3 regions of the Paenibacillus sp. J5 genome follow, and region 1 is predicted to be linked to each of the others. Evidence: riboswitches for the same ligand, from Rfam matches in the RefSeq annotation. Region 1 holds a riboswitch; each other region holds the start of a gene.

The links. A riboswitch is a leader RNA that binds a small molecule or an ion and turns the genes downstream of it on or off. The one in region 1 is predicted to bind cyclic di-AMP.
Region 2: it holds a riboswitch for cyclic di-AMP, as region 1 does, so the genes downstream of both, ACY1JZ_RS19595 (C40 family peptidase) here and ACY1JZ_RS25315 (resuscitation-promoting factor) in region 1, are expected to answer to the same signal.
Region 3: it holds a riboswitch for cyclic di-AMP, as region 1 does, so the genes downstream of both, kimA (potassium transporter KimA) here and ACY1JZ_RS25315 (resuscitation-promoting factor) in region 1, are expected to answer to the same signal.

Annotation. Positions count from the first base shown of each region.
Region 1 covers NZ_JBUEDD010000019.1:54,143-58,970, forward strand. Annotated here, with positions in the region: gene yabG (sporulation peptidase YabG) at 1-416, opposite strand, end outside; gene rsmA (16S rRNA (adenine(1518)-N(6)/adenine(1519)-N(6))-dimethyltransferase RsmA) at 476-1,387, opposite strand; gene rnmV (ribonuclease M5) at 1,400-1,972, opposite strand; gene ACY1JZ_RS25315 (resuscitation-promoting factor) at 2,126-3,277, opposite strand; cyclic di-AMP (ydaO/yuaA leader) riboswitch at 3,518-3,681, opposite strand; gene ACY1JZ_RS25320 (TatD family hydrolase) at 3,886-4,659, opposite strand; gene ACY1JZ_RS25325 (HD domain-containing protein) at 4,692-4,828, opposite strand, start outside.
Region 2 covers NZ_JBUEDD010000011.1:57,259-62,086, reverse strand. Annotated here, with positions in the region: gene ACY1JZ_RS19600 (cryptochrome/photolyase family protein) at 1-1,253, opposite strand, end outside; gene ACY1JZ_RS19595 (C40 family peptidase) at 1,414-1,917, opposite strand; cyclic di-AMP (ydaO/yuaA leader) riboswitch at 1,923-2,089, opposite strand; gene ACY1JZ_RS19590 (hypothetical protein) at 2,066-2,218, opposite strand; gene ACY1JZ_RS19585 (hypothetical protein) at 2,472-3,293, opposite strand; gene ACY1JZ_RS19580 (M1 family metallopeptidase) at 3,304-4,828, opposite strand, start outside.
Region 3 covers NZ_JBUEDD010000002.1:344,750-349,577, forward strand. Annotated here, with positions in the region: gene ACY1JZ_RS04060 (LysR family transcriptional regulator) at 1-664, opposite strand, end outside; gene ACY1JZ_RS04065 (MFS transporter) at 781-1,977, shown strand; cyclic di-AMP (ydaO/yuaA leader) riboswitch at 2,150-2,340, shown strand; gene kimA (potassium transporter KimA) at 2,348-4,165, shown strand; gene ACY1JZ_RS04075 (sugar phosphate isomerase/epimerase family protein) at 4,468-4,828, shown strand, end outside.

The DNA.
Region 1 (4,828 bases):
ATCTCCGCCATACGCGATTCATGCACATAGATGCCATGCGCAGGCACGCGCATCGTCGAATAGAGCTGCATGCTCTTCTTCATATAATTGGCATCGCCATCGAGATGCAGCACCACACCTGGCACCTCAAAATAGGAGGGCTGTCCCGGCTGGCTCTGACGGTCAATCCAGCTCATCTGCTGATGAAGCTGCTGCTGCTGTATCCGGTCTGTTGTCTGGGCTTCCTTAATGCGAACCTGCTTGGATGCATCCGTCAGTTCAGGGTGGGTTACAATCGACAAATCCTTCATCGGGGCGTCCGCCAGCAGACGGTAATCCGCCCCCCTCAATATCGCGGACGCATTACGAACAGCTTCGATACGGAACAACACATCGCCGCCGTAGGAATGGCGCACGACCAGATCGCCTGGCTTCATGAATAGATCACCTCTTCGTCTATCCTATGGGCAAATAGCCGGATTGGTGATCTTAAATATTAATTGATCTGTGCAACAAGACCGCTCTCCAGCAGCGCCTCGCTGATGCGCGCGAACTCCTCCAGACTCAACGTCTCGCCGCGGCGTCCAGGGTCCACTCCGCAGCCGTTGAGTAATTGCTGGAGCGCCTCGCGATGCTCCTTGCCCACGAGCGCGCCCAGATTATTGCTGAGCGTCTTGCGACGCTGCGCAAAGCTCCCCTGCACGACGCGGAAGAAGAACGCTTCGTCACTGACCTGTACGGGCGGCGCGCTGCGCAGCGACAGCTTGATGACAGCCGAGTCTACGTTGGGCTGCGGGATGAATACCGTATGCGGCACCGTACAGACAAGCTCCGGCTCGCAATAATATTGCACCGCCACGCTGAGACTCCCATAGGTCTTGCCTCCTGGCCGTGCGGCCATCCGCTCGGCCACCTCCTTCTGAATCATCACCACGATATGCTCAAGCGGCAGCCGCTCCTCAAGCAGCTTCATCAGGATCGGCGTCGTCACATAATACGGGAGGTTGGCGACTACGCTGACCCCCGTCGTATCTGCATAGCGCCGCTCCATCAGCGCCCGCAGATCCAGCTTCAGCACATCGCCATGGACGACCTCCACATGAGATTGGCCCTCCAGCACCTCCGAGAGAATCGGAATCAGACGGTTATCAATCTCGACCGCTGTCACTACCTTGGCCGCATCGGCCAGCTTCTGGGTCAACGCGCCGATGCCAGGCCCGATCTCCAGCGCCCCCTTGGTCTTGTCCAATTCAGCAGCCGCCACGATTTTATCGAGAATATTTTGATCGATCAAGAAGTTTTGCCCCAGACTCTTCTTGAACGAGAATCCGTGCCTTGCAATAATCTCCTTCGTCCGCTTCGGTGTAGCCACCTGAAGCGCAGCATCCTGTCCCACCTGCTTGCTCATCCCTGTCTCCCCTTAATCCTGTTCTGATTGCCCCAGCGTCTCCTCCATCTGTGCCAGCGCAGCGCCAAATTCCTCTGCCGAGATGCGGAACATGGTGCATCGCTTGAAGAACTGCTTGCCGTTGGCATATCCGATGCCAAGCAGATTGCCCATCAGCAGCCTTCTGCGCGCCGCATCCGGGTGAACGAGCAGACCGGCGTCCACCAGATCACTCCACTCGATCTGCGGCGTGGACGGCTGCATCTGCTCCGTATATTCTGTCCGAACATTGCTGAGCGCACGCACGATTGCCTCAGGCGAGGCGTTCTCCACGCCAATATCCCCTTTGTACAGCGCCTCCTCCTGCGCGAGAAAGGCGTGCTTGCAGCCTGGTACCCGGGCCGCTACGATCTTGCGGATACGCTCTCCGGCATGGTCGGGATCGGTGAAGATAATGATCCCCCGCCGCTCCATAGCCAGCTCGATTCGACGCAGCACAGCCTCCCCGATCGCAGAGCCGCCCGTTTCGATCGTATCGGCTTCGACCGCTCGTTTTATCGCAATCGTATCATCCTTGCCCTCTACAACGATAACTTCCTTAATCATTTGAACCTTCCCTCTGTCCGTCTAAGCTTTAATTATCAATCAAAAAAAGAAGAGGCATCGCCTCTTCTTATCATGACATATTTGCATCGAAATTACGATATGATTAGAGCACAGTCAATAAAAAGTCTTGCAGAGCTTGAGGCACCGCCGGTATTAACTCGATTTGGGCTTGTTAGGGCCAATCACATACACGGTATGCCCTTTTTTGCGACCGAACTTCTTCACATGGGACTCACTATCGAAGTAAACATCGATCTTGTTGCCCTTAATAGCTCCTCCGGTATCCTCTGCCCGGCGGAAGCCCACCCCTTCGATGTATACCCACCAGCCCATGGGAATGACATCAGGATCGACAGCAATCGTCTGTCCCTCCTGCACCGTCGCTCCCGAGGCTGTAATGCCATACAGCGGGTGGCTCTCATCCTTGCCCGTCGAAGCTACACCCGCCGAATAAGCGGTCAGTGTTACACTCTTGAGCACCTTCTTCGCCTTGAAGGTAACGCCTGACTTGGTTACGGTCTGCGCTGCGCCAGTACCTGCGTCCGCGGAAGCAACCATAACCTCCGGCTTCTTCTTCGTGCCGATGGCGATGATCTGATCAACGCTCTTCGACTCGATGGTCTTCGTAACCAGCTTCTCTGATACGAGCTGACCATCCTCATAGACCTTCTCGTATTGTTCCACGAGCAGACCTTCCTTGCCGGCCTGTACGACCTTCTCCTTGCCTTCCTCGAGCGTCGGATCATTCTTCTTCACCACTTCGAACGGCACCGACTGCTCTGTCTTGGCAACCTGTTTATCTACACGAACGATCGATACGGTCTCATTAGCCTCTAGCTCTTCTGTCAAGGCAGGCATGATCTTATCGTCGTCTGAAAGCGAAATATTCAAATCCTCGATCGCCGCTTTCACGGTTCTTTCTGTGGTGTAGAATGTCTTCGTTGTACCGTCTGCCCTAACCGTCACCGGTATAGCCTGGTCAATTACAATCCGGGCCCCGTCCTTGATGTCCGCATCAAGCGGCATCGAGATTTTGTCGTGTTCCCCGACTGTAATAGCTTGTTCATCCAACAGGCGCTGCAGGACCCACTGTTTCGTCGAAACAACGGTTTCTTGTCCATTGACTACGAGCGATACGCTCTTGTAAGCCGTACCGTACAGCAACACCAGTAACATGAAAGTCATAGCGATTGAGATAATAGCACTTAGAACAATCAAACGCAAATTTTCATGCTTCCATCGCAATGCGAAAGACATGCTGGATGATCGTTTATCATGGGTATCCTTGAGTTGGAACATGCCCACTTCCTCGGTCCTCCTTCATAGCCCCGCCGTCAACTGTTACGCATGATCTCAAATGACGCGACTATTGTAGATTAGCGTGCAAGCACGCATTCCTAGTAGCTCGCCGATTCCCCACCTCCATGATTAACCCTATGTCGCCCTCTGAATAGATATTCAAAAATAAAAAGAAGCCCGCGACAGAGGATCTGTTTCGTGGCTTCCAGGCAAGTTGTATTCACCATGGATTGTGGGCACGAGGTTGATCTCTCTCTTACATGCTGACGAGGTTAGCTGACGGGTTCGGGCAAGAGAGTCGCCCTATCGGTTCGAACCGGATGCGAAGGTTTCCGGACACGTACCAAATTCACCCCTGAACAACAATGGTTCCCCCGCTTCCTTTGCACGATTTCGGACACGCCGTAAGACCGAACAAAGGAATTAAGCAAAATTGGAAATCCAATACATATTCAAGCTCTGAGAAAAATCATACCCTCTTTCGTGGCCCATTGTAAAGATCATTAAAAATGCGATTTAAACGAATTTTCAGGAAAAACTCGCAATATTAATGCAAATTCACCGAACAAATTGAGTTTTATCACCCCATAGGTCTTTATTTCTCAGATTCTTTTCTATTTTTGAGGTAGACGAAAACAAAGCTCTGCATTTCGGGTCGTAATTTTAGCAATCTCTTCCAAAGTTATCCCTTTAATTTCTGCTGCGGCCTCCGCCACCATACGTACATAAGCCGATTCATTGCGCTTGCCGCGGTACGGATGAGGGGCGAGATAAGGAGCGTCTGTCTCAATCAATATACGATCGATTGGAACCCTTTCCATGACCTCTTTGGGTACCCTTGCATTCTTGAATGTCACCGGTCCGCCGAAGGAAATATAGAAGTTCATATCCAGACATAATTTGGCTGTTTCCCAGCTTCCAGAGAAGCAGTGCATGACCCCTCCGACCTCATCCGCGCGCTCCTCCTTCAGGATGCGCACAATGTCTTCATGGGCATCGCGATTATGAATAACGATTGGTTTATTTACCTCCTTTGCCAATCTTATCTGCTCTCTAAATACACGATGCTGCACGTCCTTTGGGGACGTATCCCAGTGATAATCCAATCCAATTTCACCAATTGCTACTACTTTCGGATGACTCGATAGCTCTCGAATCCAGTCCAAATCCTGGGGCTGCATATCAATACTGTCAACTGGATGCCATCCGACAATCGCATAGATCGAATCATGGGCTTCTGCTAGAGATATTGTCGAAGGGATGGTCTCCCGGTTAAATCCAACATTTAATATTCGCTCCACTCCGGCTTCTTTGGCTCGTTGCAGGACGAGCTCACGATCATTGTCGAAACGGGCGGAATCCAGATGCGCATGTGTATCAATCAACAAAGTTAAAACCCCTTTTCTTCTATAAATACAAGCTATACACCGAACAACTCGCGAATGGAGGGACGGAGCTTGTTCGCATGGGCACGTAGCAGATCGTCCGGGTAATATAGGTGATATTTTCCAAGATGAAGCCCTGTAATAGACCGAATAATGTCAGACTTCCCCGATA
Region 2 (4,828 bases), on a different contig from region 1:
AGCTCGGGCAGCCAGCGGCGGATGTAGTGGCCATGCGGGTCATGGGCGGCAGATTGAGAGCTTGGGTTCATAATGCGGAAGTAGGGAGCCGCATCGTAGCCAAGGGAGGAGCTCCACAGCCAGCCCCCGCGGTTGAGGATATGGTCGTAATCCGACAACTGCAAGCGGAAATACTGTTCCCCAAGTGTAAAGGGACAGAGCAGGTTCTTCGTCAGAAACATCGCCGTCACCATGCGGAGACGATTAGGCATCTCGCCCGTCTGATTTAGCTGCGCCATAGCGGCATCGATGATCGGGATGCCTGTCCTGCCTTGCGACCAGGCAGCAAAGTGCGTCTCCTGCAGTGCGGAGAAGTCATACTGCTGCTCTATTGTGAAAAATCGCTCATTATGAATCGCCTGATACAGATAAAAATCACGCCATGCCAATTGGCGAATCCACGCTTCTCCGCCAGGCTGCAGAGACGCTGCCTCATAGGCCTCGCGGACGGAGAGAGCCCCGCTGTTCACATAGCGGGAGATGCCGCTAGTGCCTGGCTCGGCGAAGGCATCCCGGCTCTGGTCATAGCGATGCAGCCGCTCGTGGATGAAGCTCTGCAGAGCCTGTGCTCCGCTGCATACTGTCCGGCCGCCTGCCATGACGCGCTGCCTGGCTGCAGAGCAGGCAGCCTGAATGGGAGCGGGCAAGCCGAAGGCCTCCAGCACACTGGCCTCCAGCTCAGCAACCGTATGCAACTGCTTCACCGTGATGCGCGCTCGCCCCGGATAATGCTGCTGCATGAAGCTGCTCCACTTGCGGTAAAAGGGAGTGAACACCTTGTATGGCTCGCTGCGTCCCGCATAGTCCTGCAACTGAGACAGTGGCGCAAGCGGCAGGTCATCCAGAAAAACAGCGGGAATCGAACGGATGGTTGCCGCCTGCGTCAGGGCGGCATCCCGTTGCCTGGCGTAGGGTGTATAGTCAGCATGTGCGACGAGGCCTTGAACAGGGTAAGCATCCATTACGGCAGCGGCGACTGCGCTTGGCTGTCCCCAGAGTAGGTGCAGTGTCTGTCCCGCCTGGGCATAGGCATGCTCCAGCAGGACGGCGTGCTCCAGAAACTGCTGCCCACTATGTGCCACCAGCCGCTCGGCGGTGAGCAATTGCGGGTCGAGGATGAGCAGATGAATGCCGGGAAGTCCGCGGCGATGAAGAGCGTCGAAGGCGCGCAGATCGTAGGTTCGCAGATCCTTGCGGTGGATAAATACATACATGAGCGTTGCTCCTCCTGGTTAAGATGGTGCCTGATGGCTGCAGGCGCGGTGAGAGCGGGCAGCCGCGATATAGCTAACCGCCTATAGGGTGCGTTCGCACACAAAAAGAAAACCGCAAAGCCTGAGGCTGCTGCGGTTTCAATATAAACAATGCAAAGAATTAGTCCGTATCTCCGCTGGTGTCAAGCACTTCATCCGAAGGCTCGTCAGCATATTTTTCAAACGTATCAGTGTCCATCACGCGGCGCGCGGTCACGTAACGCTTGACATAGTAGGATTCGCTCAGCTTGCTGATGGTTACACCTTTGCTGGACGAGGAGTGGGCGAACTTGCCGTCTCCTACATAAATTCCTACATGGGAAATGCCTTTTCCGCTTGTGTTGAAGAATACGAGGTCGCCAGCTCTCAGATCATCCTTGTCCACTTTCTTCCCGATCTGAGCTTGGGAGGACGAGGAACGTGGCAGATCAAGCTTGAACTGTTTGAACACATACGAAGTAAAGCCGGAGCAGTCGAACCCTTTGGTTGTCGTGCCGCCGTACTTGTAAGGTGTACCGATCAGTTCGTCAATCGCATCATCCATCTTGGAGTTTGCAAATGCGGAGCCTGCCGAGAAGGACATAAGGACGAGCAGAGCTAGCAGGGACAGAACGGCTTTCTTCAAAACAAAAAAACTCCTTCCGATGCCTGCGAGGTTAGCTGTGGGGTTCGGTCGAAGGCTCCCTATGATACCCTCAGGCCAGCGCTCTATCTTCTCTTGCTGGTCGGGATCAATTCACCCAGAGTGGTTCCCCCGCTCCCTGACCGGTTCATCAGGGATTCGGCAATGTGTTAGTCGGCGGGGCGGGCTGCAAGGCAACATTGCGCTGCGGCTCGCCCACGCCAGGCGTGCAGAGGTACAGATGACTGATGTGAATGAAGAACGGACCATCTGCACTTATGTACTCGCTATGTATTCGCTTCAATCGCCACTTTTCCTGCTTTGTTCACACAATGTTCACATTTTTCCTGCAACTTATTGCGGCTATTTGACGTATTATGCCGCCAGCAATCAGTGATTTGGCATCATCGTGGTTGATTCGCCCGCCGCGCGAAATTTGTCGAATCGCGCTGCTCTGTCACCCTCCGGGAGAATGCAAAAAAGTTGGATGAAAAACGATCGTTTTTCATCCAACTTATTCATTTGCGATCGGTTAGACATCCGTCCTTCTTAACGTGTTACTCGCTGTGCTGACGGCTCTGCCACGCCTGATATTGGGAAGCCATCGTCCACACCTTGAGCAGCGACCGAATCAGATAGAAGGCCTGGTGAAGGATTAAGGCGAGCAGGCCCGCCCAGATCATCGATACAGCGGAGGCAACCAGCGACAGCAGCAGGCTTACTCCCAGCAGAGCAAGCGAGATAGCTGCCAGTGGCAGCAGCGACTGCAGGGCGGAGGTTATCGATGCGCTCCAGCCTCTGCGGGCGACGATGCCGAACTGCGCGGCGCGGAACAGCAGATGGAGCAACCCGCCCCACAAGAGCCAGCCGCATAGATAGGGCAGAGCGTTCAGCAGCAGTTGTTCGCCAGAGCCGCTCGTATGCAGCAGTCGGGAGGCGACCGGCAGCAGCCACCATACCGGGGCAAGCAGCAACGCCATCTCCGCGGCATAGAGCGCCATCATGGGCTTCCAGACTCGGCGGATGCCCCGAAGAAAGTGCGTGCCCCGGTCATCGCATGTATGGTGCAGCGAGTAGGCGAGCCCGGCCTGAATGAATGGTGTGAGCAGCATACGCGCGGCCAGCAGCCCGACCAGCATCCATAGATAGGGCTCGATGATCTCGGTCTTGGTTAGTTGGAACTGCGCCTCCAGCAGAAACAGACGGACGGAGCTGTTGTCCGACATCGAGTCCGGGTACCGCTTGAGCAGGGGGATGACTACAGATTGTACAGCGCGGTAGAGGAAGAAGCCCCACAGCAACTGATACAGGAACAGCATAATAATGACAGGGAAATGCTTCAGCGACAGTCTCCAGCCTTGCAGCAAATGCTGTTTCATCTCTCTCACCTCACCAGCTCAAGGAGCCTAGCAGCCCCTCGATCACTTTGACGATGCCCAGATTCCAGCGGGTGCTCGAAGACTCCAGCACCTCGGACTTCAGGAAATTATTGATACGCTTATTGTCCAAGACCATCGTGTGCTGCGGGTCAACGACAGCGAAGGCGAGCGGCGCGGTATGCAGCAGCTTGAATTGAATGTGGCTACTTGCGCCATCCCAGGCCTTCGAGAGCGCCGTCCCGTCCTTGAACTGGAATAGAATAGGGATTTCTCCGTAATCGCCGCCGTTTTTGCGAATGACGACGATGGATTCATACATGTCAGTGCGCTGCTGCTCGGCAGGCCGTACCTCGATCGATTCCACCGAGAAATCTGCGGTCAGGCTGCCATAGACGTATTGGCGGAAATAATCATCCCATTTCTTGCGTGTAACCTGTTCAAGGGTTTTCTGAAAGTCGGCTGTAGACGGGTGCTTGAATTTGTATTTTTGAAAATAGGTTCGCATTATTTTGCGCATCGTCTTCTCGCCAACCTGCTTCTCTATATCGACCAGCACCAGCTTGGCTCGCATGTATACATTTTCCGCATAATGCTCATGATCGCGGTAGGACCATGAGAGCAGCTTGAGCGGGGCCGGATGGGTCAGGTAGCTGGCCTCGACCAAATGCTGTGGGGCAACGCCATATTCACTCTCCATGACCTTATCCTCGGAGTAGGAGGTCAAGCCTTCATCCAGCCATGCCTCTTCGAATTCATTGGTGGCCACCATCCCATACCAGTACTGATGGCCGATCTCATGAACAATCACCCGCTCCAGCTCATAGCCGGGGTTGTCGGTGTCGGCCTCAAAGGCGGTGACGAGCGTCGGATACTCCATACCGCCAGCGCCGTTGCCTCCCTTGGGGGGGACGACGATCGACAGGGTGGAGTACGGGTATTCGCCATACCACTGGGCATACTTGGCCAGCGCCGACTTGGCGGCATGCAGGTAGCGGTCCTTGAGATTCTCGTGCAGCGGGTCGAGATAGAGCTTGATTCGGACGCCAGGTACGCCCGGAGCAGAATACGGCTCCTCGGCATAGATGAAGTCCGGCGAGGCCGCCCAGGCAAAGTCATGCACATCATCTGCATAGAATTGGTAGGTTTTGGTCTTCCCGTCATCGGTCGCCGGCTGACTGGGAAATCCGGTGGCGGCCACGGTATAACCGGAAGGCACACTAATCTTGACGTTATAGATGCCAAAATCGCTATAAAACTCCGAATTGCCGTGATACTGATGAATATTCCAACCCTCTTGAGCGCGTCCGCGCGTACCGGCTGTCTCGAATTTGGCTAGCTTGGGGAACCATTGACCAGCCATAATGAAGTCGCCCGCATAGCCCATACGGGCAAAGACCTGCGGGAGCTTCACCTGAAAGCCAAGGCTCAGCGTAATGGAGGCGCCTGGAGGCACTGGCTCCGGCAGCCGCAGCTTCGCCAGGGTACGATCCTGCTCATTGCCATCGTCGGGCTGTACATAGTGAAGGCGGGGGAGC
Region 3 (4,828 bases), on a different contig from region 1:
CGACAATGTCACGACCGATATACCCTTGCGGATACATAATCGTTGGTAGTGTCCTCAGCTCCTCCAGCATAATCGGCTGCTGTCTGCCATACAGCGGATGGCCCTCAGAGACGACCAGCACATAGTCCTCCCTGCATAGCGGGATGCTTACGAGCCTCTCATCCGGCTCTCCCTCCAGGCTGATTCCCAGATCGACCTCATTGTCCAGCACCTGCTGCACAATCTCGACTGAGGCGATCACCTGGAGCTTGATGGTCGGATATTCCCTGTGATATGTCGTCAGCAGCTCGGTAATCCGATAGTCCAGATCGGACGGCAGCACAGCGATTCGCAACACACCGCGCTGCATCTGCCGCAGCTCTGCAATGGCCTCCTGCGCATTCTGAAGGTTGCGCTCAATCTGGGTACTGTATAGCAGCAGCAGCTTGCCTGCCTCTGTCAGGGCAATCCTTTTGCCTAGCCGATCAAACAGCGGGATGTTCAGCTCATCCTCCAATGCTCGTATCTGCTGGCTTAGCGTCGGCTGGGAGATGCCGATCTTGTCCGCGGCCTTCGTGAAGTGCATCTCCTCGCATACAGCCATAAAGTAACGGAGCTGGCGAATTTCCAAGCTCATCCCCTCCGAATCATTGATTGTATCTATGATAATAATAGAAATAATCATATTGATCAATCATATTCTTCCCTATACACTTGAAGATGCTACAGTATCCATCGCACAGCCAGTGTTGTGCGGATAAACGGATGCGATGCAATACATCATATGGAGATGAGACAGCCATGCGTTTTCTATTTTTGCTAACCGCCTTATTCCTTGCTTCACTGAATCTTCGTCCGGCCATTTCATCTGTCTCGCCGCTGCTCGAAACGATCCGCGAGTCGCTTGGCATGAGTGGAGCACTCGCCAGCCTGCTGACCTCGCTTCCTGTACTGTGCATGGGCTTTTTCGCCCCTGCAGCCGTAAAGCTCAGCTCCCGCTTCGGCTTGGAGCGGACGGTAGCCTGCTGCCTGCTGCTCATCGGCGGCGCTACCGCGGCGAGATTCGTCGCCTCCACGGGCTGGATGCTGCTGCTAACCGCTCTTGTCGCCGGGATCGGCATCGCGATTACAGGACCGCTGCTATCCGGCTTCGTCAAGCGCCATTTTGACAATCCCACCGCTATCGTCGGTGTCTATTCAATGTCACTGGTCATCGGAGCGGGACTCGGCGCCGCGCTGGCTGTGCCGCTGCAATCCGCCCTCAATGATTCCTGGCAGGCATCCGCTGCCTCCTGGTCGGTGCTCGCCTTCGCCGCTCTTCTATTCTGGTGGCGGCCGATCAAGCCGAAGCAGCGGGTAGCTGGCTCGGATGAGCCCGCTGTGCAGACGACGCCGCAAGCCAAGCGTGCCGGACTGCCGCTGCGCAGCAAGCGCGCCTGGCTGCTGACGGGCTTCTTCGGGCTGATGGCTGTCATCTTCTATTCGATGACGGCATGGCTCGCACCGATCGTGGAGGAGATGGGCGCCAGCAGGCAGACAGCCGGCTCGGTGCTGACGCTATTCACCGTGGTGCAGATTCCGATGAGCCTGCTCATGCCACTCCTCATCAGCCGCTATCAGCGCCGTGGCGTATGGCTCGTTGCCTGCTCGCTCCTGGAGCTGATCGGTCTGCTGCTTCTGCTGCTGCACGCATCGCCATGGCTGATTGCCATCGTGCTGGGGCTAGGTGCTGGAGGACTGTTCCCGATCGCTCTGATGCTGCCGATCGATGAGGCGGCCGATGCGGAGGAAGCAAGCTCACTGTCTGCCATGACCCAATCTGGCGGCTACATGATTGCCTCACTCGGGCCGCTGTTTGTCGGCGTGATGCACGACAGATTCGGAGGCTATACGTCTGCCATCTATGGTCTGGCAATCCTGGTCATCGTGATGATTGTGATTCAGCTTCGAATTGGCAGCAAGCAGCCAGAGAAGCATCGCAGCACACAACAAGCATAGCAGCAGCAAGCGCAAAAGCTGGCGAGATTGCAACCAAATGCAAGCGCGCCAGCGGCGCTCCCCCGTTGTAACCGATTTCTTCGCATTAAATTCGCTTTTTCAGCCGTTTTCACCCCTTCCCGAACCTTTACAGTTATTGCTCACAAGGCGTATCATTCATCTCGTAACATATATTGCAAGAACGCTGAGTCCTGCAATCATGCAGGAGCGGGGGAACCGAACAGGCAAGCGATGCGAGCGCGATTGAGGAAACGCTCTGCATTCATGCCTATGGGGTGAATCGTCAGGCGCAAGCCGTGGCGTAGGGCTGCCTCCTCAGGCCCGAATCCGTCAGCTAACCCCGTAAGCGTCAAGAGAGGAAGAAATACCGATGGTTACTCAATTGAAACGGCTGTTTATCGGACGACCGATGAAAAGCAGCGCCCTGGCCAATGAAAAGCTCGGCAAGCTGAAGGCGCTGGCCGTCCTCTCGTCCGATGCCCTGTCTTCGGTCGCTTACGGCACGGAGCAGATTCTGCTCGTGCTGCTGCTGGCTGGAACTGCCGCACTCTGGTACTCGCTGCCGATCGCTGTCGCAGTGCTTGGGCTGCTGCTGATTCTCATCCTGTCTTACCGCCAGACGATCGCCGCTTATCCGACTGGAGGCGGTGCGTATATCGTTGCCAAAGACAATCTGGGCACGGCAACTGGCCTGCTCGCGGGCGGCTCGCTGCTCGTCGATTACATCTTGACTGTCGCCGTGAGCTCGTCAGCGGGGACCGATGCGATCGTCTCCGCCTTTCCCGCGCTGCATGATGACCGAGTGGGGATCGCGCTGATCATGATCGGATTTCTTACCATCATGAATCTGCGCGGTGTAACAGAATCTGCCAGCGTGCTGGCTATCCCTGTCTACCTGTTCGTCATCGCCATCTTCGCCCTCCTTGTGACCGGAGCGATTCGTTTTCTAAGTGGGGATATGCACTCAGCATCATCTGGAGCTGGAGCTGCGCTGCATGGCGTCACACTCTTCCTGCTGCTGAAGGCGTTCAGCTCGGGCTGCTCGGCTCTGACCGGCGTCGAAGCGATGTCCAATGCGGTGCCGCATTTTCGCGAGCCTGCGCCCCGCAACGCATCGACCACTCTCGTTATGATGGGCGTGCTGCTGGGTGCGATGTTTATGGGGATCACGCTGCTCGCCTACGGCTACGGCATTGTCCCCAATGCCAAATCTACGGTCGTCTCGCAGATCGCAGAGGCGGTGCTTGGGCGCAATATCTTCTATTATATGATTCAGGGCGTGACGGCCCTTATCTTGTTTATGGCTGCCAATACCGCCTATTCTGCCTTCCCGCTCCTGGCCTACATGCTGGCCAAGGATAAATATATGCCGCGGGCATTCACAGTGCGCGGCGACCGACTCGGGTTCTCGAACGGCATCGTGTTCCTGGGCGTCCTGTCCGCCGCACTCATCCTCGCGTTTGGAGGAGAGACAGAGGGCTTGATCCCGCTCTATGCCGTCGGCGTATTCATTCCATTCACCCTGTCACAGCTCGGGATGATCGTAAGATGGCTTCGCCTGAAGCCGGCTGGCTGGGTACCCAAGCTGATCATGAATACGATCGGGATGCTGACGACCTTGTTCATTACGCTCATCTTCATCTTCACCAAGTGGAGCCAGGTTTGGGTCGTGTTTGTGTTCTTGCCGCTTGTCATCCTGTTGTTCTATCGTATTCACCAGCACTACAGCAACATAGCCGAGGAGCTACGCATCGAGCCTGAGAAGGAGAAGCCGTATATAGCCAAGGGAACGATCATTGTTCCTGTTGCCGGCATTACGCGGGTTGTCATGCATTCGCTCAGCTATGCCCGTTCGTTAAGCGATCAGGTGGTCGCCGTCTATGTCGGCTTTAGTGATGAGGAGCTTGAGGCGATGGAACGCAAATGGGAGCAATGGAATCCCGGCGTCAGACTCGTCGTTATCCGCTCCAGCTACCGGAGCGTCATTCGCCCGCTGCTCAAGTTTATTCACACGGTGGAAGCCAAATCGCCGGAGCATGGCCCCGTGACTGTGCTGATTCCACAATTCATTACGCGCAGTTGGTGGCATGCCATGCTCCATAATCAGACCAGCCTGCTCCTGCGGGCGCAACTGTTCCGGCAGCAGGATATTGTGGTCACGACGGTGCCCTATCATTTGAAGCGGTAGCGGCGCGGCCACGTTCATTGCTGATCCTCCATGCTTCGGGCGCAGCCTGGCTTAGCTTTCCGGCTCATGGAACGCTACCCAGGCTTGCCCTGCACAGGGAGAAGAATGCGCCTCTCCTTCCTAATTACACTGAAGCTTAGAATTCATTCCCTATTTTGAGAACGTATTCAATTAGTGCAAATGATGTTGTGTTTTTACATAGACATCCTTGTCGCTCAATTTTATGATGGAAGAGTCCGCAGTGATTCCCGAGGTTCAACGGCAATGGAACCCAACATGAATATGAGGAGAAGAGGGATGCTATGAGTCGATTTATATTATCCGCTTTCGCAGATGAGATCGATACCGATCTGAACACTCAGATGGATGTATTGGAACAGCACGGCATCAAGCATATTGAAATGCGCGGGGTGGGCGGCAGGCTGATTGTAGACTACACATTAGACGAAGCCAGAGAAATTAAGCGCGCTCTGGATGCAAGAGGCTTCAGGCTATCCGCCTTAGGCTCCCCTACAGGCAAGATTGGCATCACGGACGAATTCGGGCCTCATCTTGAACAGTTCAAGCATACTGTAGAGCTCGCAAGGCTGCTGGAGTGCCGTTATATCCGTATGTTCAGCTTTTATATTCCCAAGGGAGAGGCCCCGGAAGACTATCGTGATG